3 regions of the Janthinobacterium sp. PLB04 genome follow, and region 2 is predicted to be linked to each of the others. Evidence: predicted binding sites of a transcription regulator. Region 2 holds the regulator's gene; each other region holds the start of a gene.
The links. The regulator LexA, encoded in region 2, represses DNA repair genes until DNA is damaged. The targets are predictions, from matches to a motif close to ACTGTATNNNNATACAGT.
Positions count from the first base shown of each region.

Region 1: recA (recombinase RecA) is a predicted target of LexA. The motif match lies at 1,714-1,731, and genes of this name have one in related genera.
Region 3: LSO07_RS01125 (putative DNA modification/repair radical SAM protein) is a predicted target of LexA. The motif match lies at 2,321-2,338, and genes of this name have one in related genera.

Region 1 is NZ_CP088968.1:6,112,129-6,120,228, forward strand. It holds gene recX (recombination regulator RecX) at 1-292, opposite strand, end outside; gene recA (recombinase RecA) at 520-1,623, opposite strand; gene LSO07_RS27050 (response regulator) at 1,865-2,599, shown strand; gene LSO07_RS27055 (sensor histidine kinase) at 2,602-4,134, shown strand; gene LSO07_RS27060 (DUF4212 domain-containing protein) at 4,127-4,432, shown strand; gene LSO07_RS27065 (sodium:solute symporter family protein) at 4,429-6,477, shown strand; gene LSO07_RS27070 (6-phosphofructokinase) at 6,595-7,821, shown strand; gene LSO07_RS27075 (IclR family transcriptional regulator) at 7,818-8,100, opposite strand, start outside.
Region 2 is NZ_CP088968.1:5,108,315-5,116,414, reverse strand. It holds gene LSO07_RS22600 (SPOR domain-containing protein) at 1-719, shown strand, start outside; gene LSO07_RS22595 (CvpA family protein) at 740-1,228, shown strand; gene purF (amidophosphoribosyltransferase) at 1,268-2,791, shown strand; gene LSO07_RS22585 (cystathionine gamma-synthase family protein) at 2,835-4,076, shown strand; gene lexA (transcriptional repressor LexA) at 4,144-4,779, opposite strand; gene rpsF (30S ribosomal protein S6) at 5,055-5,444, shown strand; gene priB (primosomal replication protein N) at 5,465-5,764, shown strand; gene rpsR (30S ribosomal protein S18) at 5,790-6,080, shown strand; gene rplI (50S ribosomal protein L9) at 6,108-6,563, shown strand; gene LSO07_RS22555 (replicative DNA helicase) at 6,699-8,084, shown strand.
Region 3 is NZ_CP088968.1:278,691-286,790, reverse strand. It holds gene LSO07_RS01130 (UdgX family uracil-DNA binding protein) at 1-1,076, opposite strand, end outside; gene LSO07_RS01125 (putative DNA modification/repair radical SAM protein) at 1,073-2,305, opposite strand; gene LSO07_RS01120 (RHS repeat-associated core domain-containing protein) at 2,518-6,648, shown strand; gene LSO07_RS01115 (hypothetical protein) at 6,878-7,192, shown strand; gene modA (molybdate ABC transporter substrate-binding protein) at 7,239-7,997, shown strand; gene modB (molybdate ABC transporter permease subunit) at 8,015-8,100, shown strand, end outside.

The sequences.
Region 1 (8,100 bases), 1.0 Mb from region 2:
CGGCCAGGCCCGCCTTGAGTTCCTGCAAGGCCTCGCCCCCGATGCCATGGCTTTGCAATTCCGCCATGATGCGGCTATTGCCAAAGCGGGCCGAGCGGCGGTGGATCAGCGACTCGGAAAAGCGCTCCTGCGACAGCCAGTTGGCTTGCTCCAGGCTGTCGAGCAAGGCTTCCACATCATCGCCCTCCTGCGCATGGCGCTGCAGCTTGCGCCGCAATTCCATGCGGCTGTGTTCGCGCATCGACAAAAAGCGTAGCGCCCTACCCTTCAGGCTTAGTTGTACTGCGGCCATACACCCACCTTGTCTTTCATTCCACGATCAAGCCATCCAAACACAATCGCCGCCCGGCGCAACAACGCGGGACGGCGATCGTGGTCATACTATGCGGCGAGCCGCGCGTAGGTCGGATTAGGCCCCTTGGGCCGTAATCCGACAACATTGTTGGCGTCTGCTCCGACAACATTGTTGACGTCTGTGGTGTTGTCGGATTACGCGCGGCTTTGCCGCGCTAATCCGACCTACTCTGCCTTGGCTTCCGCAGCCTTGGCGGCCTTGTCGGCGGCTTTATCCGCTTTTTCCGGCTTTTCAGCGGCCAGCGGCGGCAGTTCGCGCACGCCCAGCGAAGCACGGACCTTGTTTTCGATTTCGCGGGCCAGCGCCGGACGCTCTTGCAGGAAGGCACGGGCGTTGTCCTTGCCCTGGCCGATGCGTTCGCCGTTGTAGCTGTACCACGAACCGGATTTTTCCACGATCTTGGCATCCGAGCCCAGGTCCAGGATTTCGCCTTCGCGCGAGGTGCCGGCGCCGTACAGGATGTCGAAGTGCGCTTCCTTGAACGGTGGCGCGATCTTGTTCTTGACGACCTTGACCTTGGTTTCGTTGCCGATCACTTCATCGCCGGACTTGATCGAGCCGGTGCGGCGGATATCCAGGCGCACGGAGGCGTAGAATTTCAGCGCATTGCCGCCGGTGGTCGTTTCCGGGCTGCCGAACATCACGCCGATCTTCATGCGGATCTGGTTGATGAAGATGACCAGGGTATTCGTGCGGTTGATGGAACCGGTCAGCTTGCGCAGGGCTTGCGACATCAGGCGCGCTTGCAAGCCTGGCAGGGAATCGCCCATGTCGCCTTCGATCTCGGCGCGTGGCGTCAGTGCGGCCACGGAGTCGATGACGACGAGGTCGACGCTGCCCGAACGCACGAGGGCGTCGCAGATTTCCAGCGCCTGCTCGCCCGTATCCGGTTGCGAGATCAGCAATTCATGCAGGTTCACGCCCAGCTTTTGCGCGTAACCGACATCGAGCGCGTGCTCGGCATCGATAAAGGCGCAGGTGCCGCCCAGTTTTTGCATCTCAGCGATGGTTTGCAGGGTCAGGGTGGTTTTACCCGACGATTCCGGACCGTAGATTTCCACCACGCGGCCACGCGGCAAACCGCCCACGCCCAGCGCGATATCGAGGCCGAGCGAACCGGTCGACACGACTTGCACTTCTTCGATCGCTGCGCTGGCATCCATGCGCATGACCGAACCTTTGCCAAACTGCTTCTCGATCTGCGCCAGTGCGGCGGCGAGCGCCTTGGCTTTTTCCGATGCGGGTACTACAGCTTTTTTATCGTCCATATGTTCTTTCAGCCGTTCTACAGTTGCGGATTCACGTGAATCCTGCAGCCTGCGATAGCGCCAGTGGGTTAAATTCTTTACACAGACAGTACTGTATAAAAAAACAGTGATCAATGCAAGCGGAACGTGGATTTGTTTTGAAACAGATCAATACAAGCCTGGTTTCTCACAAAAACTCGCCACCTTGCGGAAAATGAAACACAATACAAACTTCTACCGCCGCAAGCATAGGAAGTGCACCATGCGTATTTTACTTGCCGAAGATGACAGCGTGCTGGCCGATGGCCTGACCCGCTCGCTGCGCCAGTCCGGTTATGCGATCGACTACGTCAAGACGGGCCAGGAGGCCGATACGGCCCTCTCCACCCAGGAATTCGACTTGCTGATCCTCGACCTGGGCCTGCCCAAGATGTCCGGCCTGGAAGTGCTGCGCCGCCTGCGCGCGCGCGCCTCGCTGCTGCCGGTGCTGATCCTGACGGCCGCCGATTCCATCGAGCAGCGCGTGAATGGCCTCGACCTCGGTGCCGATGATTATATGGCCAAGCCGTTCGCCTTGTCGGAACTGGAGGCAAGAGTGCGCGCCCTGACGCGCCGCGGCGCCGGCGGCGGCGCCACCATCATCAAGCACGGCCCCCTCAGCTACGACCAGGTGGGGCGCAGCGCCTACATCAACGACCAGATGCTCGACCTGTCGGCGCGCGAACTGGGCTTGCTGGAAATCCTGCTGGGCCGCACCGGCCGCCTCGTCTCGAAAGAACAGCTGGTCGACCACCTGTGCGAATGGGGCGAAGAAGTGTCGAACAACGCCATCGAAGTGTATGTGCACCGCCTGCGCAAGAAGATCGAGGTGGGCGGCGTGCGCATCGCCACCGTGCGCGGCCTCGGCTATTGCCTGGAAAAATACTCGGAAGCGGCGCGCCTGAACGCCGAAGCGGGCGAATCGGCAAGCCCGGCCAGCGGACCCGCCAGCAAGTGAAGGTGCGCGAGGCGCCAGCGGACGAGGCGGACGACGACGACTGGTTCGAACCGCCCACCACGGAGCAGGACGACACCATCGAGCATTCGCTGTTTGGCGAAATCCTCGACTGGATGCTGGCGCCCTTGCTGCTGCTGTGGCCGATGAGCATCGCCATCACCTATCTGGTGGCCAAGGGCATCGCCAATCAGCCGTTCGACCATGCGCTGGAAGACAGCGTGACCGTGCTGACGCAGCAGGTCAAGCAGGCCGACGGCGCCATGCTGCGCCGCGTGCCGGAAAAGAGCAGTAACACCAAGGGGCGCGACTTCCTGCGCGGCGACGATATCGACACCCTGTATTACCTGGTGGTGGGTCCGCGCGGCGAATACCTCGACGGCGACCGCGATTTGCCGCCGCCGCAGGACCCCGACAAATACCGCAGCGGCATGGTGCTGTTTCGCAACGACACCATCCATGGCACGCCCGTGCGCGTGGCGTTCAGCTATCTCGACATTCCGTCCAGCAACAACGACGAGCCGCACCGCGCGCTGGTGCAGGTGGCGGAAACCCTGGAAAAACGCGCCCAGCTGGCCAATGAAATCATCAAGGGCGTGATCTTGCCGCAGTTCATCATCCTGCCCGTGATCCTGGCCCTGGTCTGGTTTGCCCTAGCGCGCGGCCTGTCGCCGCTGGCGCAATTGCAGGAACGCATACGCGCCCGGCCGCCCGACGATTTATCGCCCATCGAATCGGGCCAGGTGCCCGAGGAAATCACGCCGCTGGTCGGTTCGCTCAACGAGATGCTGGCGCGCCTGTCGTTGTCGATCGACATGCAGAAGCGCTTCATCGCCGATGCCGCGCACCAGATGAAAACGCCGCTGGCCGGCATGCGCATGCAATCCGAGCTGGCGCTGCGCCAGACCGACCACGACGAGATCCACCGCTCGCTGCTGCAACTGGCGAAAAGTTCGGAAGCGGCCACGCGCCTGGTCAACCAGCTGCTGGCCCTGGCGCGCGCGGAAAACCAGCCTCAGGCGGGCACGACGTTCGAACCGATCGAGCTGAGCGAACTGGCGCGCGGCGTGGTGCAGGACTGGGTGCAAGCCTCGTTTGCCCAGCATATCGACCTGGGCTTCGAGCAGCCCGCCTATGCGATCATGATTTCCGGCAATGCCATGATGCTGCGCGAGCTGCTGAGCAACCTGATCGACAATGCCCTGCGCTACACGCCGTCGGGCGGCAGCGTCACGGTGCGCGTGCGCAGCACCCTGGAACTGGCCATCCTGGAAGTGGAAGATACGGGCCCCGGCATTCCTCAAGCCGAGCGGGCCCATGTCTTCGAACGCTTTTACCGCATTCTCGGCAGCAATGTCGACGGTAGCGGCCTGGGCCTGGCCATCGTGCGCGAAATTGCCCAGCAGCATGGCGCCGAAGTCGATATTTTTAACAATCCGCGCGCGCACTCGCCGAAGCTGCCGGGCACCCTGCTGCGCCTGAGCATCGCCCTGTTATTGCCGGACGCGCCAGAAGAGGATGAGGTCACGTATGGATAAGCCCAGCCTTCCCGCAGTACCGTTGCGCACGCCCAACCCCGAACTGCAGTCGCGCCGCGATATCCACTGGCGCAAGACGCGGCGCCTGACGGTCATCCTGCTGCTGGTCTGGCTGCTGACGGGCTTCCTGACCGTGTTTTATGCGCGCGAACTGTTGCATTTAAATCTGTTCGGCTGGCCGCTGCCCTTCTATATGGCGGCGCAGGGCGCCTCGCTGGTGTACCTGGCCATCATCGCCTTCTATGCCTGGCGCATGCAGCGCCTCGACCGGGCTTTTCATGCAGAGGAGCACGCATGAGCGGCCAGCGCAGCTTCTTTGCGCGGCTGTGCCGCTACTACCTGCTGTTTACGGCCGGTTTCGCCGCCTTCCTGCTGGCCCTGTCGGTGCTGGAACAGGAAGGCATGCCGCGCGCATGGATCGGCTACCTGTTCATGCTCGTCACCATCACCCTGTACGCCACCATCGGCGTCATCAGCCGCACCTCGAACGTCACCGAATACTATGTGGCGGGGCGCAGGGTACCGGCCATGTTCAACGGCATGGCCACGGCCGCCGACTGGATTTCGGCGGCCAGCTTCATCAGCCTGGCTGGCGGCCTGTACCTGAACGGCTTTGACGGCCTGGCCTTCATCATGGGCTGGACGGGCGGCTATTGCCTGGTAGCGCTATTGATCGCCCCCTACCTGCGCAAGTTCAGCCAGTACACGATTCCCGATTTCCTCGCCGCCCGCTATGGCAGCGGTACCGACAAACGGGGTGCCAGCGTGCGCGTGGTGGCCGTGGCCGCCACCATCATCGTCTCATTTACGTATGTGGTGGCGCAGATCTACGCCGTCGGCCTGATCGCCTCGCGCTTCACGGGCGTGGATTTTTCCGTCGGCATCTTCCTGGGCCTGGCCAGCATCCTCGTCTGCTCCTTTCTTGGCGGCATGCGCGCCATCACCTGGACGCAGGTGGCGCAATACATCATCATCCTCGTCGCCTTCCTGATTCCCGCCATGTGGCTGTCGGTCAAGCATGCGGACAATCCCGTGCCGCAGATCGCCTACGGCAAGGTGTTGCCGCAACTGAGCGCGCGTGAACACGTGCTGGAAACGGACCCGAAAGAAAACGAGGTGCGTGCCATCTTCCGCCAGCGCGCCATCAGCTACCAGGCGCGCATCGACGGCTTGCCCGCCTCCTGGGAACAAGGCCGTCTGACGGCCCAGCGCCAGCTCGACAGTTTGCGCCAGCGCAATGCCTCGTTGTTCGACATCCGCAATGCGGAGCGCTACCTGATCGCCTATCCGAAAAGTCCCGATGAAGCGCGCGCGCTGTGGCAGGCCGCGCAGGCGCACAACCAGAAGCGCGCCGAGCCGATCATTCCGCACGCGCAGCCATTTCCCGCTGCCGACCGGGAGCAGTCCGACATCAAGCGCAACAATTTCCTGGCCCTCGTGTTTTGCATGATGCTGGGCACGGCCGCCCTGCCGCATATCCTCATGCGATCCTACACCACGCCGTCCGTGCACGAGACGCGCGTCTCCGTCTTCTGGACCCTGTTCTTCATCTTGTTGATCTACCTCACGATTCCTGCGCTGGCCGTGCTGGTCAAATACGATATTTACTCGGCTCTCGTGGGCACGCAATACGCGAACCTGCCCACCTGGGTGTCGTACTGGGCCAACGTGGACAAGCTCAGTCCCCTGATCAGCATCGTCGACGTCAACCGCGACGGCATCGTGCAACTGGCGGAAATATCCATCGATGCCGACGTGCTGGTGCTGGCCACGCCCGAGATCGCCGGTCTGCCTTACGTCATTTCCGGCCTGGTGGCGGCCGGCGGCCTGGCGGCCGCCCTGTCGACGGCCGATGGCTTGCTGCTGGCCATTTCAAATGCCCTGTCGCACGACATCTATTACAAGGTGGTCGATCCCAGCGCCTCGACGCAAAAGCGCGTGACGATTTCAAAATTGCTGCTGCTGGCCGTGGCCTTCATCGCCGCCTATGCGGCCTCGCAAAAGCCGGCGGACATTTTGTCGCTGGTGGGCGTGGCGTTTTCCCTGGCCGCCTCGACCCTGTTCCCGCCGCTGGTACTGGGCGTGTTCTGGAAACGTGCCAACTACCAGGGCGCGCTGGCCGGCATGCTGACGGGCTTTGGCGTATGCCTGTATTACATGCTGCACACCAGCACCATGTTGGGCGGTAATGCCAGCGGTCAATGGTTTCATATCGCCCCCATCTCCGCCGGCATCTTCGGCGTGCCGGCCGGCCTGGCCGCCGCCGTGCTGGTCAGTTGGCTGACACCGGCGCCTGGACGCCGCAGCACGGGACTGGTCGAGCATATCCGGGCGCCGGAGTAAAAGCCGATCAAGGCTTGGGGTGGCGTGGAACAATTCCTCGACAGGAATACGGGAAAAGGCAGCGCCCCGGCAAAAAAGGAGTAGGCTGGAGGGCCGTTCCACTTACGAGGAAATCCCATGCCGTCTGGAAAAATTCTTGTTGCCCAGGGAGGCGGCCCCACCGCCGTCATCAACCAGTCGCTGGTGGGCGTGGTGCTCGAATCGCGGCGATTTCAACATGTCACGCGCGTGTATGGCGCGCTGCACGGCGTGCGCGGCATCGTCAATGAAGAATTCGTCGATCTGACGCAGGAAACCAGCCATAACCTGGAACTGGTGGCCGCCACGCCCTCGTCGGCCCTCGGCTCCACGCGCGACAAGCCGGACATTGCCTACTGCCAGCAAATCTTCGAAGTGCTGCGCGCGCACGAGATCGAACATTTCTTTTACATCGGCGGCAACGACTCGTCCGACACGGTGCGCATCGTCAGCGAGGAAGCGCACAAGGCCGGCTATCCGCTGCGCTGCATCCACATCCCGAAAACCATCGACAACGACCTGGTGGGCAGCGACCACACGCCCGGCTTTCCCTCTGCAGCGCGTTTCGTCGCGCAAGCGTTCGCCGGCGCCAACCTCGATAACGCGGCCCTGCCCGGCGTGTACGTGGGCGTCGTGATGGGCCGCCACGCGGGATTTCTGACGGCCGCCTCGGCATTGGGCAAGAAGTTTCCCGACGATGGCCCGCACCTGATCTATCTGCCCGAGCGCGTCTTCGTGCTGGAACAATTTCTTGCCGACGTGAAGGCGACCTATGAAAAACATGGCCGCTGCGTGATCGCCGTCTCGGAAGGCATCCACGACGCCTCGGGCGAACCGATCGCCAGCCTGCTGGCCAAACAGGTGGGCAATGAAGTGGAGCGCGATGCGCATGGCAACGTGCAATTGTCGGGCACAGGCGCGCTGGCCGACCTGCTGTGCGACGAGATCAAGGCGAAACTGGGCATCAAGCGCGTGCGCGGCGATACCTTCGGCTATCTGCAGCGCTCCTTCATCGGCTGCGTGTCCGACGTCGACCAGCGCGAAGCCCGCGAAGTGGGCGAGAAGGCGGTGCAGTTCGCCATGTGGGGCGACCGCGATGGTTCCGTCGCCATCAAGCGCACGGGCTTTTATTCCGTCGATTACGAGTTGCTGCCGCTCACCGAGGTAGCAGGCAAGACGCGCACTATGGAAGACGAATTCATCAGCGCCAGCGGCACGGACGTGACGGATGCGTTCCGCCTGTATCTGCGCCCGCTGCTGGGCTCGGGCATGCCGGACGCCTTCCGCCTGCGCGCGGCGAAAGTGGCCAAGGTCTTGAAATCCTAGCTGTTTTCCGCCAGCAACAGCGGCCGCAACTTGACGGCCGCCTCCTTGAGCTGGGGCACATGCTGCATCAGCTGCTCCACGGACTTTCTCGCCACGGGCGCGTGGCAGGCGACGGCCGCCACGATGCGCCCGTCGGCCGCGCAGATGGGCACGGCCACGGCCACCATGCCGTGCACGAATTCCTCGTCGTCGATGCCGATGCCCAGGCGGGCGATGCGCACGATCTCGCGTTCCAGCAGCACGGGATCCGTGATGCTTTTTGGCGTGCGCGCCTGCAGG
Region 2 (8,100 bases):
ATTCCGAGCCGAAGGCGCCCTTCAACGATATCGCCATCGACATTCCGTCGAAGGAAAAGGCCGCCGCACCTGCACCGGCGCCCGTGCCGGCCGTTCCGGCCCAGGCCGCAGCGAATGGCCTGGACCAGTCCGAGGAAATCGTCGATGCGCCGCTGCCGCCTGCCGCCAAGCCTACGCCCACACCGGCACCCGTGCTGGCCGCCGTGCAGCCTGCACCGGTCAAGCCAGCCTACGTGGAACCGAAACCTGAGCCCAAGCCTGAGCCCAAGCCTGTCAAGGTGGAGCCGAAACCAGAAGCGAAGCACGAACCCAAGCCTGAGCCGAAACACGAGCCCAAGCCCGAGCCCAAGCATGAAGTAAAACCGGAAGCGAAGCCCGAGACTAAGCCTGCCAAGCCGGCGCAATCGGCCGACGATGCCGCGCGCGCGCTGGCTATCCTGGAAGGCAAGCCGCAAGAGAAAGCACAAGACAAGGCGCACGACGCCGGCAGCGGCAAGTTCGTGGTCCAGGTGGCGGCCTTGGCGACGCAGGACAAGGTCGACGAATTGCAGGACAAGCTGCGCGAAGCGGGCATCAAGTCGTATACGCAGAAAGTCTCCAGCCCGGCGGGCGAGCGCATCCGCGTGCGCGTGGGCCCGTTCGGCAGCCGCGAAGACGCCGAAAAGACCCGCGCCAAGCTGCAAAAGCTGGGCCTGGGCGGCAGCCTGGTACCGGCGTGATGTTGCAAGGCTGAGCGCGCGTGACGATATTCGATTACCTGGTGCTGTTCGTGCTGGTGACGTCCGTGCTGATCAGCATGATGCGCGGCCTGGTCAAGGAAATACTGTCATTGGTCAGCTGGATCGTGGCTTTCGTCATTGCCAACGCCTATGGCGCCACGCTGGCGAAATTCCTGCCGGAAGCCGTGCCGGGCGAAGCTGTCCGTTTGTTGCTGGCTTTCGTGGTGCTGTTCATCGGCGTACGCATTCTGATGGGATTGCTGTCCATGACGGTCGACGCGCTCGTCAAGGTAACGGGCCTGAGCCTGGCCGACCGCACCCTGGGCAGCCTGTTCGGCGTGGCGCGGGGCCTTGTGATCGTGCTGACCGCCGTCATCTTGTGTGGCATGACTTCCATACCGCAGCAGCCATTCTGGAAAAATGCGCAGCTCAGCCCGCTCGCGGAGCAGGGCGCGCGCGCCATCAAGCCTTATCTGCCTGCCGCTTACGCGCAGCATGTGAAATTTTGAATTTTTTTTAAAATCAGTAGCACAGTTTAGGAGCACACCATGTGTGGCATCGTCGGCGTCGTTTCCCATCAACCTGTCAATCAATTGCTCTATGATGCATTGTTGCTCCTGCAACATCGCGGTCAGGACGCGGCAGGGATTGCGACCAATCACAGCAGTATGTTTTCCATGCACAAAGCCAATGGCCTCGTGCGTGACGTCTTCCGTACGCGCAACATGCGTTCGCTGCAAGGCACGACGGGCATCGGCCATTGCCGCTACCCGACCGCCGGTTCGTCGAGCGAAGAGGAAGCACAACCGTTCTATGTGAATGCGCCGTTCGGCATCACCCTGGCGCACAATGGCAACCTGACCAACTGGGAACAGTTGAAACTGGAAATGTTCAAGAATGACCGCCGCCACATCAATACCGATTCCGATTCGGAAGTGCTGCTCAACGTGCTGGCGCATGAAATCCAGGAAGCGACGACGGGCCTGAACCTGGACCCGGAAGCCATCTTCAAGGCTGTTACCGTGCTGAACCGCCGCGTCAAGGGTGGTTACGCCGCCGTGGCGCAGATCGCCGGCGTGGGCTTGCTGGCCTTCCGCGATCCGCACGGCATCCGCCCGCTGTGCCTGGGCATCAATGAAACGGAGCAAGGTCCGGAATACCTGATCGCTTCCGAATCCGTGGCCCTGGAAGGCATGGGCTTCCGCTTCGTGCGCGACATCGGTCCCGGCGAAGCCGTCTTCATCGATGCTGACAAGCAATTGCACAGCGCCCAATGCGCCGATAATGCCAGCCTGAACCCGTGCGTGTTCGAATTCGTCTACCTGGCCCGTCCCGACTCCGTCATCGACGGTGCCTCCGTGTACGCCACGCGCCTGAAAATGGGCGAGTACCTGGCCGAGAAGATCCGCGCCGAATTGCCAGGCGTGCATATCGACGTGGTCATGCCGATTCCCGATTCCTCGCGTCCGGCCGCCATCCAGCTGGCCATGGCGCTGAACATCGAGTACCGCGAAGGCTTCATCAAGAATCGCTACATCGGCCGCACCTTCATCATGCCGGGCCAGGCGGCGCGCAAAAAATCCGTGCGCCAGAAGCTCAACGCAATCCCGTCCGAATTCAAGGACAAGGTCGTGCTGCTGGTCGACGATTCCATCGTGCGCGGCACCACCAGCCGTGAAATCGTGCAGATGGCGCGCGAAGCGGGCGCGACGAAAGTTATCTTCGCCTCGGCTGCGCCGCCGGTGATCTACCCGAACGTGTACGGCATCGACATGCCGACGCGCGACGAACTGATCGCCTATGGCCGCACGACGGAAGAAGTGTGCCGCGAAATCACGGCCGACTACCTCGTGTACCAGGATATCGGCGCGCTCAAGCAGGCCATCGCCGATGTCAACCCGGCCCTGACCAACTTCGAAGCGTCGTGCTTCGATGGCGTGTACGTGACGGGCGACGTGTCGCAGGAATACCTGGACCGCCTGGAATATGCGCGCCACCATCCGAAGGCGGCAGCGCCCGAAGATACGCCGCGTTCCCAGCTGAACCTGAACCTGGCGACAACAGAAGCGTAATTATCTTGCCCGGCTAGCGCCGGGCTTTTTTTGCTCCGCGATCATGAACGATAAAAAAAACTACGGCTTTACCACCACCATCCTGCATAACGACCGCCGCAAGGGCATCGAGCACGGTTCCCTGCACAAGCCCGTGCATACTTCCGTTGCCTTCGGCTACGGCGATGCGCGCCAGCTCGCTTCCGTATTCCAGGGCAAGGAGCCCGGCTTCCGCTACGGCCGCCAGGGCAATCCGACCGTCTCCGCGCTGGAAGACAAGGTCAACAAGATGGAAGACGGCGTCGCCACGCTGTGCTTCGCCACCGGCATGGGCGCCATCGGCGCCGTGGTGCAGGCGCTCTTGCGCGCTGGCGACCATGTCGTGTCGTCGGCCTTTTTGTTTGGCAACACCAACAGCCTGTGGCAAACGGTGACGGGGCAGGGCGTCGCCGTGTCGTTCGTCGACGCCACGGACGTGGCCAACGTGGCCGCCGCCATCACGCCGCAAACGCGCATCGTGTTTGTCGAAACCATCGCCAATCCGCGCACGCAAATCGCCGACCTGGCGAAGATCGGCGCGTTGTGCAAGGAGCGCGGCATTTTGTACATCGTCGACAACACGATGACGACGCCTTACCTGTTCCGCCCGAAAGCCGTGGGCGCGGGCCTGGTGGTCAATGCGCTGACAAAATCCATCGGCGGCCACGGCAATGCCCTGGGCGGCAGTTTGACGGACACGGGCGTGTTCGACTGGACGCAGTATCCGAACATTTTCGACAATTACAAGAAGGCGGCGCCGGCGCAGTGGGGCATCGCGCAAATCCGCGCCAAGGCCTTGCGCGATTTCGGCGCCTCCCTGGGGCCGGAGGCGGCGCACCATATCGCCGTCGGCGCGGAAACCATGGCCTTGCGCATGGACCGCACCTGCTCGAACGCCCTGGCGCTGGCCACCATGCTGGCCGCCGACCCGCGGGTAGCGGCCGTGCATTACCCGGGCTTGGCCGCGCATCCGCAGCACGCGCTGGCGACGGATTTGTTCCGCAGCTATGGCTCGCTGTTCAGCTTTGAGCTGAAGGATGGCATCGATTGCTTCGATTTCCTCAATCGTCTCAATCTTGCCATTCCAGCGAGCAATCTCGGCGACACGCGCACCCTGGTCATTCCCGTCGCCCACACGATCTTTTACGAGATGGGCGCTGAGCGTCGCGCCAGCATGGGCATCGCCGAATCCCTGATCCGCGTGTCCGTCGGTATCGAGGATGAGGCGGACTTGCTCGAGGATTTCCGTAGCGCCCTGGACGCATAAAACGCCTGGGCAATAAAAAAAGGGCCGCAACAGTCATGCTGTTGCGGCCCTTTTTACATGCGGAGGTTCAATGCCAGCTGCGCATCAAGCCTACCGCCAAACCTTCCAGGGCGAATTCATCTTCCGGCGATACGGTGATGACCTTGAAGTCGGGGTTTTCCGGCAGCAATTCGATGACGGAACCCGTTTTCTTGTAGCGCTTGACGGTGACTTCGTCGCCGATGCGGGCGACGACGATCTGGCCATTCTTGGCGCTATCGACCTTCTTGACGGCCAGTAAATCGCCATCCATGATGCCGGCGTCGCGCATGGACCAGCCGCGCACCTTCAGCAGGAAGTCGGGCTTGGCAGAAAACAGGGCGGGGTCCACGTTGTAGCTCGCTTCCAGGTTTTCCTGTGCCAGGATGGGCGAGCCTGCCGCCACCCGGCCGATCAGGGGCAGCGACATCAGCAGCGCTGCCGGCACTTTCGATGGCAGGGCTTCAGCGGCCGCGCCGATCAGGCGGATACCACGCGAGGTGCCGGGAGAAATCTCGATCGCGCCCTTGCGGGCCAGGGCCTGCAAATGCTCTTCGGCCGCGTTGGCCGATTTGAAACCCAGTTCATTGGCGATTTCGGCACGGGTGGGAGGAAAGCCCGTGTTTTCAATCGCATCCTTGATCAGGTTCAGGATTTGTTCTTGTCGTGCTGTCAGCTTGATCATGAGCGGTGGGTGCATACTAAAATGCTGTCTATATGAACAGTCTGTATTTTTGTACAGTATCGCCCACTATGCAAGGGGATTTCCGTGTTTTAGGCGAATTTCGCAATAAATACTTGTCCAGGGGCGGAAAGCACGGTGGCGCGCGGGCTTTTCGGGGGCTGGTGGAAGGAATGATTGAAACGTTTGCAAAAGGCGGTTATAATCTTCGGCTGACCTTCCCACACCCGTCTTGACGCCGGGGTGGGCGATTATCAATCCGACCTGAAGGAGTTTGCATGCGTCATTATGAAATAGTCTTTATCGTCCATCCGGACCAAAGCGAGCAAGTGCCCGCGATGATCGAACGCTACAAAGCCAGCGTAACCACCCGCGGCGGTTCGGTTCACCGCGTGGAAGATTGGGGCCGCCGTCAAATGGCTTACTCGATCCAAAAGCTGCCTAAAGCACACTACATCTGCCTGAACATCGAATGCGACAACGAGACCCTGGTCGAGTTGGAAACAGCATTCAAATTCAATGATGCCGTGTTGCGTCACCTGACCGTTAAAATGAAGAAAGCTGAAACAGCTCCTTCGCCGATGATGAAATCGGTACAACGCGAAGACGCGGCCAAAAGCCACCGCACCGAAGCACCAGCAGCCGCTCCAGCCGCAGCAGCAGCTTAATTCTTGACCAGGATCGTGCGCTGAACCAGCTACAAGTAACCGCCATCATTGCCGAGCGCGAAATATTGCGCTATACCCCGGCAGGGCTGCCGATTGTGAATGCAGTATTGCAACACAGTTCGCAGCAGATGGAAGCAGGGATTGCCCGTTTGACCGAGTTTGATGTTGCCGCGCTAGCCGCTGGCGAAATTTCAGGCAGGTTCAGTCAGGCAAGCTTGGGCGGGGTATATCAGTTCACGGGTTTCCTGGCCAGGAAGAGCCGCAACAGCAAGAGTTTGGTGTTTCACATCATTGATTTTAGTGCAGTCAATTCTGACTAGCGCATTTTAGATACAGGAGCCTGACATGGCATTCGGTAAAAAGTTCGACAAAAATAAGCTCAAGCTTAAAGAAAAACGCAAACAGCAAAACCCGTTGTTCAAACGCAAGAAGTTCTGCCGCTTCACCGCAGCTCACGTTGAGCAAGTCGACTACAAAGACGTCGACACGCTGAAAGACTTCGTCCAAGAAAACGGCAAGATCATGCCAGCACGCCTGACCGGTACCAAAGCGCACTACCAGCGCCAAGTTGACACCGCAATCAAGCGCGCTCGCTTCCTCGCGCTGCTGCCATACACCGATCTGCACCACGCTTAATCGGTCAGATATTCCTGGAGAAGAACTATGCAAATCATTCTGTTAGAAAAAGTTGTTAACGTCGGTAACCTCGGCGAAGTCGTCAAAGTCAAAGACGGTTACGCACGTAACTTCCTGATCCCGCAACGCCTGGCACGTCGTGCTACGGCAACCGCTGTGGCTGAATTCGAAGTCAAGCGCGCCGAACTGGAAAAAGCTGCTGCCGCCAAACTGGCCGCATCGCAAGCCCAGGGCGAAAAACTGAGCGGCCTGACCGTTCAAGTTGCTCAAAAAGCTGGTGTTGATGGCCGTCTGTTCGGTTCCGTCACCAACTTCGACATCGCTGAAGCGCTGACCAAGCAAGGTTTTGCTGTTGAAAAAGCACAAATCCGCATGCCTACCGGCCCGCTGAAGATCGTTGGCGAGCACAACGTTTCGGTTGCTCTGCACACCGACGTGGTCGTGGAAGTTGTTATCGCTGTCGTACCAGACGCGAACGCGTAATCGTCTGCGGGCCTGGCCCGCAAGCGTTGCCGCACTATGAAAAGCCGGGTTCGCCCGGCTTTTTTGTGGCCTTTTTTTCGCTCAATTTCAGCCCTTTATTTTTGCCAGCACGCCGAAGCGGGTATAATTCGCGCCATGAACGCCCCCTCTGATCCGCAACTGGATTCCCTCCGTATTCCGCCGCATTCGATCGAAGCAGAACAATCCGTCATTGGTGGTCTGCTGCGCGACAATGCCGCGTATGACCGCATCGCCGACTTCATGCATGCGGAGGATTTCTATCGCTATGACCATCGCATCATCTTCGAGCAAATCGTCAAGATGGTTAACGCTTCCAAGCCAGCCGATGTCATTACTGTTTTTGAAACCCTGACCCAGCTCGGCAAGGCCGATGATGTGGGCGGACTCGCTTACCTGAATGCCATGGCGCAAAACACGCCATCGGCCGCGAACATCCGGCGCTACGCCGAGATCGTGCGCGACCGCGGCGTGCTGCGCAAGCTCATCACCGTCGCCGACGATATTTCCGGCACGGCCTTCAGCCCGCAAGGCAAGGAAGTCAAGCAGATGCTTGACGAGGCCGAGTCGAAGATTTTCGCCATCGCCGAAGAGGGCGCGCGCGGCGCCCAGGGCTGGACCGCCATCCAGCCCCTGCTGACCCAAGTGGTCGAGCGCATCGACGAACTGTACAGCCGCGACAACCAGAGTGAAATCACGGGCGTGCCCACCGGTTTCATCGACCTCGACCGCATGACCTCCGGTCTGCAGCCGGGCGACCTGGTGATCGTGGCGGGCCGTCCGTCGATGGGCAAGACGGCGTTTTCCGTCAACATCGGCGAAAACGTGGCCATCGACAGCGGCTTGCCCGTGGCCGTGTTCTCGATGGAGATGGGCGGCGCCCAGCTGGCCATGCGTATGCTCGGCTCCGTCGGACAGCTCGACCAGCACCGCCTGCGCACGGGCCGCCTGAACGACGAGGACTGGCCGCGCCTGACGAATGCGATCCAGAAGATGAACGACGCGCAGTTGTACATCGATGAAACGCCGGCGCTCAACTCGATCGAATTGCGCGCCCGCTCGCGCCGCCTGTCGCGTCAATGCGGCAAGCTGGGTCTGATCATCGTCGATTACTTGCAGCTGATGTCGGCCAATACGCCGGGCGACAACCGCGCCACGGAGATTTCCGAGATTTCACGGGGCTTGAAAGGCCTGGCGAAAGAACTCGGTTGCCCCGTGATCGCGCTGTCCCAGCTGAACCGCTCGCTGGAGCAACGCCCGAACAAACGTCCTGTCATGTCCGACTTGCGCGAATCGGGCGCTATTGAGCAGGATGCCGACGTGATCCTGTTCATTTACCGCGACGAGGTGTATAACCCCGACTCGCCAGACAAGGGAACGGCCGAAATCATCATCGGTAAACAACGTAACGGTCCAATCGGCAGCATCCGCCTCACCTTCATGGGGCAGTACACCAAATTTGGCAATTACAGTGGTGGCCTGGCGCTTTACCAAGGCGACTAACACAGCAGCACTGATA
Region 3 (8,100 bases), 1.6 Mb from region 2:
TGCTTGACGGCATTGGTCAGGTAAATACTGTCGCGCGCCATGCCCGCTTCCCGCAGCGCCTGGTCCAACAGCGCGCCAGCCGGGCCCACGAAGGGCAAGCCTGCCAGGTCTTCCTGGTCGCCCGGCTGCTCGCCCACCAGCATGATGCGCGCCTGTGGCGGCCCGGCGCCGGGCACGGCTTGCGTGGCGTGCTGCCACAGCGTGCAGCGGCGGCATTGGTCCAGGGTGGTGGGCAGTTCGCGCGCGGGCTGGGCGCGCTCGGCGGAGACCGGGATCATGGTGGCGCCGCTGCGCTGGCCCACGCTGGCCGTCTGGCCCGTGCGCCGTTCGCCATTGGCGGCGCCGCTGAGCATGGCGGGCACGATGGCGCCTTCGGGCAAGTTTTTCCAGAAGCGCGAGGGGATATGGCTGTGCAGCAAATCCGCATTCACGCGGGCCGGATTGAAGATGCTGCGGTAGTAGGTCAGCCACAGGGCTTCGCCCGCATCGTCGATATCGGCCGCTCCGCTCAGCAGGGCCGGTCCCGCATGCAAGGTCGTGCCATCCCACAGCATGCTGGCGGCGGGCGTGGCGATCATCCAGCTGGCAGATCCCATGCGGCGGGCGAAATGGCGCGCCACCTGCGGCAGCACGTCGTGCGTGGGCTCGAACCAGGCGACAAAGCGTGGTGCGCCCTCACTTTCCGCCCGCTCGCGGAAACGTACATACGCATGCATGTCGTGCTCTTCGCGGCGCACGGCCTTGGCCATGGCATGCAGGCGCGCACCGTCCGCGTCGGCGGGAGAAAGTACATCGTGCTGGTCCAGTTGCCAGCGCCAGAGCACCTGGTACAGGAATGCCCAGCGGTCATGCACGTTGAAACAGGCGGCGCTTTCCAGCAATTCCACCAGGGAACGGGGCAGGCGCAGCAACGGCGCGCTGGTATCCGTCGCATCTGGCGTCGAGGAAAACAGGTCGCCATCACCAGGCTGTGACTGCCAGGCAACGTCAGCAGGCGGCACGCCGCGCGCGATCAGTTCGCGCGCGGCCGCGCGCCACTCGTCGAACGATTGCGCCAGCCGCACCACCGTACTCATGCGGCCTGCAGCTCCGGCCACAAATTCATCTGCTGCGGCGCTTCCGCCATGGCGCGGCGCAGGTGTTCCGAGGCGGTGGTGTCGCGCGCGGGAAAGTAGTCGGCCGTGATGATGAAGGGAGCGATTTTCTTCATGCTGCAGCGCAGGCGCGACAGGTCGGCGTAGCGCACTTGCCGCAACTGGCGCAGGTCGACGATGCGCTGCGCGTTGCGCAGGCCGATGCCGGGCACGCGGGCGATCATGTGCTGCGCCGCGCGGTTCAAGTCCAGCGGAAAATGTTCGCGGTGCGCCAGCGCCCACGCCAATTTCGGATCGATATCGAGCGCCAGGTTGCCGCCCGTGGCGGGCAGCAGTTCGCTGGCCTGGAAACCATAGCTGCGCAGCAAGAAATCGGCCTGGTACAGCCGGTGTTCGCGCAGCATGGGCGGCGGCGCCAGCGGCACGCTTTTCGGGCTGTCGGGGATGGGGCTGAACGCCGAGTAATACACGCGCTTGAGTTTGTAGCTGCCGTACAAGGTCTCAGCCGTGGAGAGGATTTGCTGGTCGTCGCTGGCGTCGGCGCCGACGATCATCTGCGTGCTTTGCCCGGCCGGCGCGAAACGCGGCGCGCGCGGTTCTTCCGCTTTCTCATCGAGCTTGCGGCGGATGGCGCCCATTGCCAGCTTGATCGTATGCACGCTTTTTTCCGGCGCCAGCTTTTGCACGCTGTCTTGCGTCGGCAGTTCGATGTTGACGCTGAGCCGGTCGGCATAGCGGCCCGCCTGTGCGATCAGGGCGGGATCGGCGTCCGGAATGGTTTTCAGGTGGATATAGCCGCGGAACTGGTGCACCTCGCGCAACTCGCGCGCCACCTGCACCAGCTGCTCCATCGTATAGTCGGCCGACTGGATGATGCCGGAACTGAGGAACAGGCCATCGATATAGTTGCGCAGGTAAAAGTCGGCCGTCAGCTTGACCACTTCGGCCACCGTAAACCGCGCGCGCGGCACGTTCGAACTACGGCGGTTGACGCAGTACTGGCAATCGTACAGGCAGTAATTGGTCAGCAGCACTTTCAGCAGAGAAACGCAGCGCCCGTCCGGCGTGTAGCTGTGGCAAATGCCCATGCCCGAGGTGGCGCCAAAGCCGTCCTTGCCGATGGAATCGCGTTTGGGCGCGCCGCTGCTGGCGCAAGACGCGTCGTACTTGGCCGCATCGGCCAGGATTTCCAGCTTGTCCGTCAATTCCATGGCTCACCCCGATATACTGTGTTTATATACAGTATATCAGGAATGTGCAGCGACATTGCCTGCAAAGGGCCGTGTCTTTTGAATATGGAAGAATGGCCTGAAAACGGTAAGGACATTACGTATAAGCAATGAAATATAGTGCTAACATGTCAATGTTAGCTGGAGTTTCATTCTTTGAGACGCTTAGCCAAAAATACCTCCGATTCACTCTCATGTTCAGCCTATTCCAGAAAAAACTCGTTTTAGTATTCCTCGTTCTCTTCTTCCAGAGTCCGTTTGCGCAAAGCTACACCATGCCCACCATCACCGTTACCGCCGAGCGGGAACGGCAGGCCTATGAAGACTGCATCGCCATGAGCGGTGTATTTTGCCGCTGGCCCGGCGACATGTTCGACCTCTACGACCGTCCCTCGCGCGGTGGCGGCACGCCAGGCCCCGCCAACACCGATGCCGCGCCATCGAATGCCAATACGAATATCAATCGCTGCGGTGCCATGACGGCGCACCCGGTGGTCATTGCCACCGGTGAGAAGATCAAGCCCGAGGTGGATTTCCAGTCCTTGGGCCTGTACGGCCTGGGGCTGAAGAGGACCTATCGCAGCAAGCACGCGGTCGGCACCCTGTTCGGACCACAGTGGCTGTCCAACGTGGATGTGCCCAGGTTGAAGGAACCGAATTGCGGCAATACGGGAACGGGGCGATGCATACCCCGTTCCGTGACGGTGACTGATCCCACCGGCAGCACCACCAATTATCAATTCGTCGGAGAGAACGAGTTCCCCTCGCCTCAGGATCCGCGCGCAAAATCTTATTTGTACTTATCCGGAAAGTCCGCGCGCAGCGGCGAAATGGTGTATGCCCCAGGCGCCGGTTGGACCTTGTGGGCCAACGGCAATACCTATACCTACAATAAAGTGGGGGCAATTGTCTCCATCGTGGAAGGTGCAGGCGCGCAACTCAATTTCCAGTACGGCGCCAATCCGAATCAGCTTGCCAGTGTCAGCAACAGCAGCGGCCAGCTGATCCAGTTCACCTGGGGCGGCAATGGCAAGGTGAGCCGCGTGCGTGATCCGGCGGGCAATGATTGGAATTATGAATACCATGCCAGCGGCATGCTCGCCAAGGTCACGGCGCCAGCCAGCCAGGAGGTACGCGAGTATCACTACGAGACGGCCAATCCCGTTTTGTTGACGGGGATCAGCATCAATGGGCAGCGCCATGGCCGCTATGCGTATTTCGCCGATGGCCGGGTCAGCGAGAGCGGCCTCGAGGGTGGAGAGGAGCGCGAGACGTTCGTCTATGGCGCTAATCAAACGACGGTGACCGATGCGCGTCAACAAGCGACCACCCACAAGTTTGCCCTGATCGGTGGCGAGCTGAAGCCGACATCGGTTTCCCGCGCCGGCACGGCGACGTGCGCCGCGGCGGCCGCCAGCACCGCGTATGACGCCAACGGCTACGTCGACTATACGCTGGACTGGAATGGCAACAAGACGGATTACAGCTATGACGCTGGCGGCCGCCTGTTGAGCCAGACGACGGCGGCAGGCACGGGCGCGGCGCAGACGGTCGTGCATAGCTGGAATGGGAATGAAATTGAGAAGACCGAATACCGCAATGCGGGCAACGTAGCCTACTTGCGCGTCAGCTATACCTACTACCATGCGTGGGCCCCGTCGGGAAAGCTCGAGAGCGAAACCTGGGATGACCTGAAGACCGGCAAGCAAAAGAAATTCGTGCACACGTACACGTTTTATCCGAACAGCACCATGTCGAGCTGGACAGTATCGCGCAGCCTGCCTGGTGGCGCCGCAGTCACGCGCTATGACTACGACACGCGCGGCAACCTGACTGGCATGATGAATCCGCTGGGCCACCAGCAAGCGTGGGCAGGCCATGACGGCATGGGGCGCCCATCGAGCTATACCGACAGCAATGGTGTCGCCAGTACCTATGCTTACGATGACATGGGCCGCCTGCTGGCAACGACGCTCAATGGCAGCCAGACGACGCATCTTGCCTATCATGCGGGCGACCTGGTGCGTTCCATCAGTTATCCGGACGGCAGCATGACGCAGTATCAATACACTGCCGGCGGCCGGGTCGAATATGTCGGCAATGCGCTGGGGGAATTCACGCATATTGCGGTGAATGTTCCCGACAACAGCGTGCGTGTGAGTTCCGCCCTGCATCATGCGGAGGTGAGTGCTGGCCTGCCAGTCCCGGTTGCTGCCGGTGAGTTGAGCGCCACGATGGAAACGGATACCCTGGGCCGTCCGTACAGCGAGCTTGGTAACAATGGTCAGCGTTTCGACAAACGATACGATCACAATGGCAATCTCGTGAGCGTTACCGATGCGGCTGGCCGCTCGACCTCATATGCGTATGACGCCGCGAATCGTCTCGTCAAGATGACCGCGGCCGATGGCGGGGTAACCGTAAGGGCCTATGATGCCGAAGGCAGGCTGGCATCGGTGACCGATCCGCGCCCCTTGCAAACGCGTTATACCTATAATGGTTTTGGGCAGGTGACCAGCATCGTCAGTCCAGATACGGGTACCGCCACATATGGCTATGACCCGGCGGGCCGGTTGGAAAGTGAAACACGTTCCGATGGCAGAGTTACCCGCTACACCCTGGATAGTCTGGATCGTCAAATATCACGCAGTAATAGTGGTGAAACCGAGAAATTTACCTATGACGAGGGACGGTTTGGCAAGGGGCGCCTGACTGGTTTCACGGATCTGACGGGGTACACCAGCTACGCCTACAACGCATCTGGGCAGCTCACTGTACAAGTCAATAATATATACGGCACCAGCTATACGACTGTCTGGGACTATGATGCCGCTGGTCGCCTGGAGGGCATCCATTACCCATCGGGCACGCGTACCTTTTATTCGTACGATGCTTATGGCCGCGTGAGTGAACTGTTGACGAATGCGACCGGTGTGTGGACGAAACTCGTTGATTCAGTCCTGTATCAGCCGGTCAGCGGCCAGCCTCATGCATGGCGCTACGGGAATAATTTACCGCGCAGAGTGACGCTGGATGCGGATGGCCGTATTACGCGCATTTCCGGCAATGTGGAAAACGTGGAATATCGCCATAACAGTACGAATCAGATCATTGCCATGATCGATTCGGGCAATGAGCATATGAATCAGGGAATTGACTATGATGCTGCTGACCGCGTAGGACTGGTGACGCGCCGGATCGACTATCAGAGTTTCTCCTGGGACCAGGCTGGCAATCGTACAGGCCAGGCCAGGAAAGGCAGCAATTATAGTTTCGTGCTCGATAGCGGCAGCAACCGGCTCGCATCATGGAGCGGCAATGGCGAGTTTCGTAACTTCAGCTACAACCCCGTGGGCACGCTGGCCAGCGAATCGCGCCATGATGGCAGCCGTTCCTATACCTACGATGGATTCAACCGCATGCGTGGCGTGATCGTCAATGGCCGTTATGTCGGAGACTATCGCACCAATGCGCTGAACCAGCGCGTGCAAAAAGATGGAGCCGGTGGCATCACGCAAGCCATTTATGGTCCAGGCGGTGAATTGCTGGCAGAAGTGGGAGCGCAAACCAGTCATTATTTCTGGTTCAACGGCGAGCTGATTGGCTTGGCGCGTGCCAACCAGGTTTACTTTAGTCATAACGATCACCTGGGTCGTCCCGAAGTCATGAGCAATGCCAGTGGTGCCGTTGTATGGCGCGCCGCCAATGCCGCATTTGACCGCGCCGTCATCGTCGACACGATTGGCGGCCTGAATATCGGCTTCCCGAGCCAGTACTACGATGCCGAATCGGGCCTGTGGTACAACTGGCACCGCTACTATGATGCATCGCTGGGAAGGTATTTGCAGAGCGATCCGATCGGGTTGGCTGGGGGAATCAATACCTACGCATATGTGAGTGGCAATCCAGTTAGTCTCGTTGATCCTACGGGGCTAGAACCTCCGGCTGGAGCAGTTGCGTTCCGGGATTTCATGCGCAGCATTTGGCCCATGCCAGGTTTCACTAATCAGATCTCCGGTGCCACACGTGATTTCACGCGCAATTACAATGACATGCGAACTGCTAACACGATTGGCGCTGACAAGTACTTCCACTGCAAAGCCAACTGCGAAGCAACTCAGAGGGGATGGGTCGGTGAGAAGACAGCTTGCGTTATCTCGGACGTCCGCGAGGGGGTTGACCAGTACGTGAAATTGGACCCGGCGAGTGCTTCGGCAGCCGATCAAGTTGCCAATATGGCAGGCCGCTCAGAGGCACGCTCAGGAGGGACGTGTGAGGCCGTGTGCAGCACGTTCCGCCCTAACGGTTTGTCTAATTCTTATTGAGGAAATGATGAAACGACCGTTTCTTATAGGCGTTCTCTTGCTTCTGGCGGCAGTGCTCATTGCTGCCGGAATATGGATCAAGCGGGAAGCGTCGATTGATAGCTGCCTGGACCGCGGTGGGCGGTGGAATTACGAAGTTGCTGCTTGCGAAGGGGCCACTGAGTAGGTGCAATGAACTCTCTGCGAAGCTGGAGCTCGTTCCCGAAACCGCGATAGGCTCTGGCGTGCGATGGGTGATGAACCTGTCGTCATGCCGCTGGAGCAGAGGGCGATCGATGGCGATGGGAAGAAATTATGCGCAACGGTTTGTGCTGATGTCGGAAGACAGGCAGGCGGCGTAAAAATACAATGCATCAAGACAAGTTCTGCATCGCCCGGGCAAAAAAAGCATTGCCTGCGAGGCTGGGAAAAGGTGATCGATTCTCTGCTCTCAGGCGGTATTGACATACCGCAGCCAGCTGCCATTTCCCGGCGCTGGCTGCATTTTCCTCTTTCTCCGATTTGCCATTGCTTGATCCACGCGATGGCAGAACGCTATATATAAGTGTATATTACGGTCCTTGTCACCGTTCACTTACAAGGATACGATCATGCGCCTCACCTCCCTCGCCCGCCTGCTTGGCACCGCTCTTCTCGCTACTGCCGCCAGCTCCGCCTTTGCCGGCGAAGTGGTGGTGTCGGCCGCGGCCAGCCTGACGAATGCGTTCAAGGATGCGGCGCAAAGCTATGAGGCGCAGTATCCGGGCAGCAAGGTGTCCTTGAACTTTGCCGCCTCGGGCGTGCTGCTGCAACAGATCGTCAAGGGCGCGCCCGTCGATGTGTTTGCTTCGGCCGACCAGGAAACCATGGATGCGGCGCAAAAGCAGGGCCTCGTCTTGCCGGCCGACCGCATGGACTTCGTCGGCAACAGCCTGGTGCTGATCGTGCCGCACGATAGCAAGCTGGGCATCAAGAGCCTGGCTGACCTGACGCAAAAAAGTGTGACCCGCGTGGCCATCGCCAATCCGGCCAGCGTGCCCGTCGGCCGTTATTCCGAAGGCGCGCTGAAGAAGGCCAAGCTGTGGGAAGCCGTGCAGCCGAAAGCCATCGGCACGCAGAACGTGCGCCAGTCGCTCGACTATGTGGCGCGCGGCGAAGTCGATGCGGGCTTTGTCTACGCCACCGACGCGGCCATCATGAAAGACAAGGTCAACGTGGTGCTGGACGTGCCATTGGACGCGCCCGTGCTGTATCCGATCGCCACCATCAAGGGCAGCAGCAATGCCGCCGAAGCGAAGCGCTTCGTCAGCTACCTGCAGACGGCGCCGGCGCAAGCCATCCTCGCCAAGTACGGTTTTAAGAAGCCATAATTCAGGTAGGCGCCTGCATGGATATCGCCTGGACCGCACTGGCCCTGTCGCTCAAGGTGGCGGCGTGGGCTACGGCGCTCAATTTGTTGCTCGGCATCGGCAC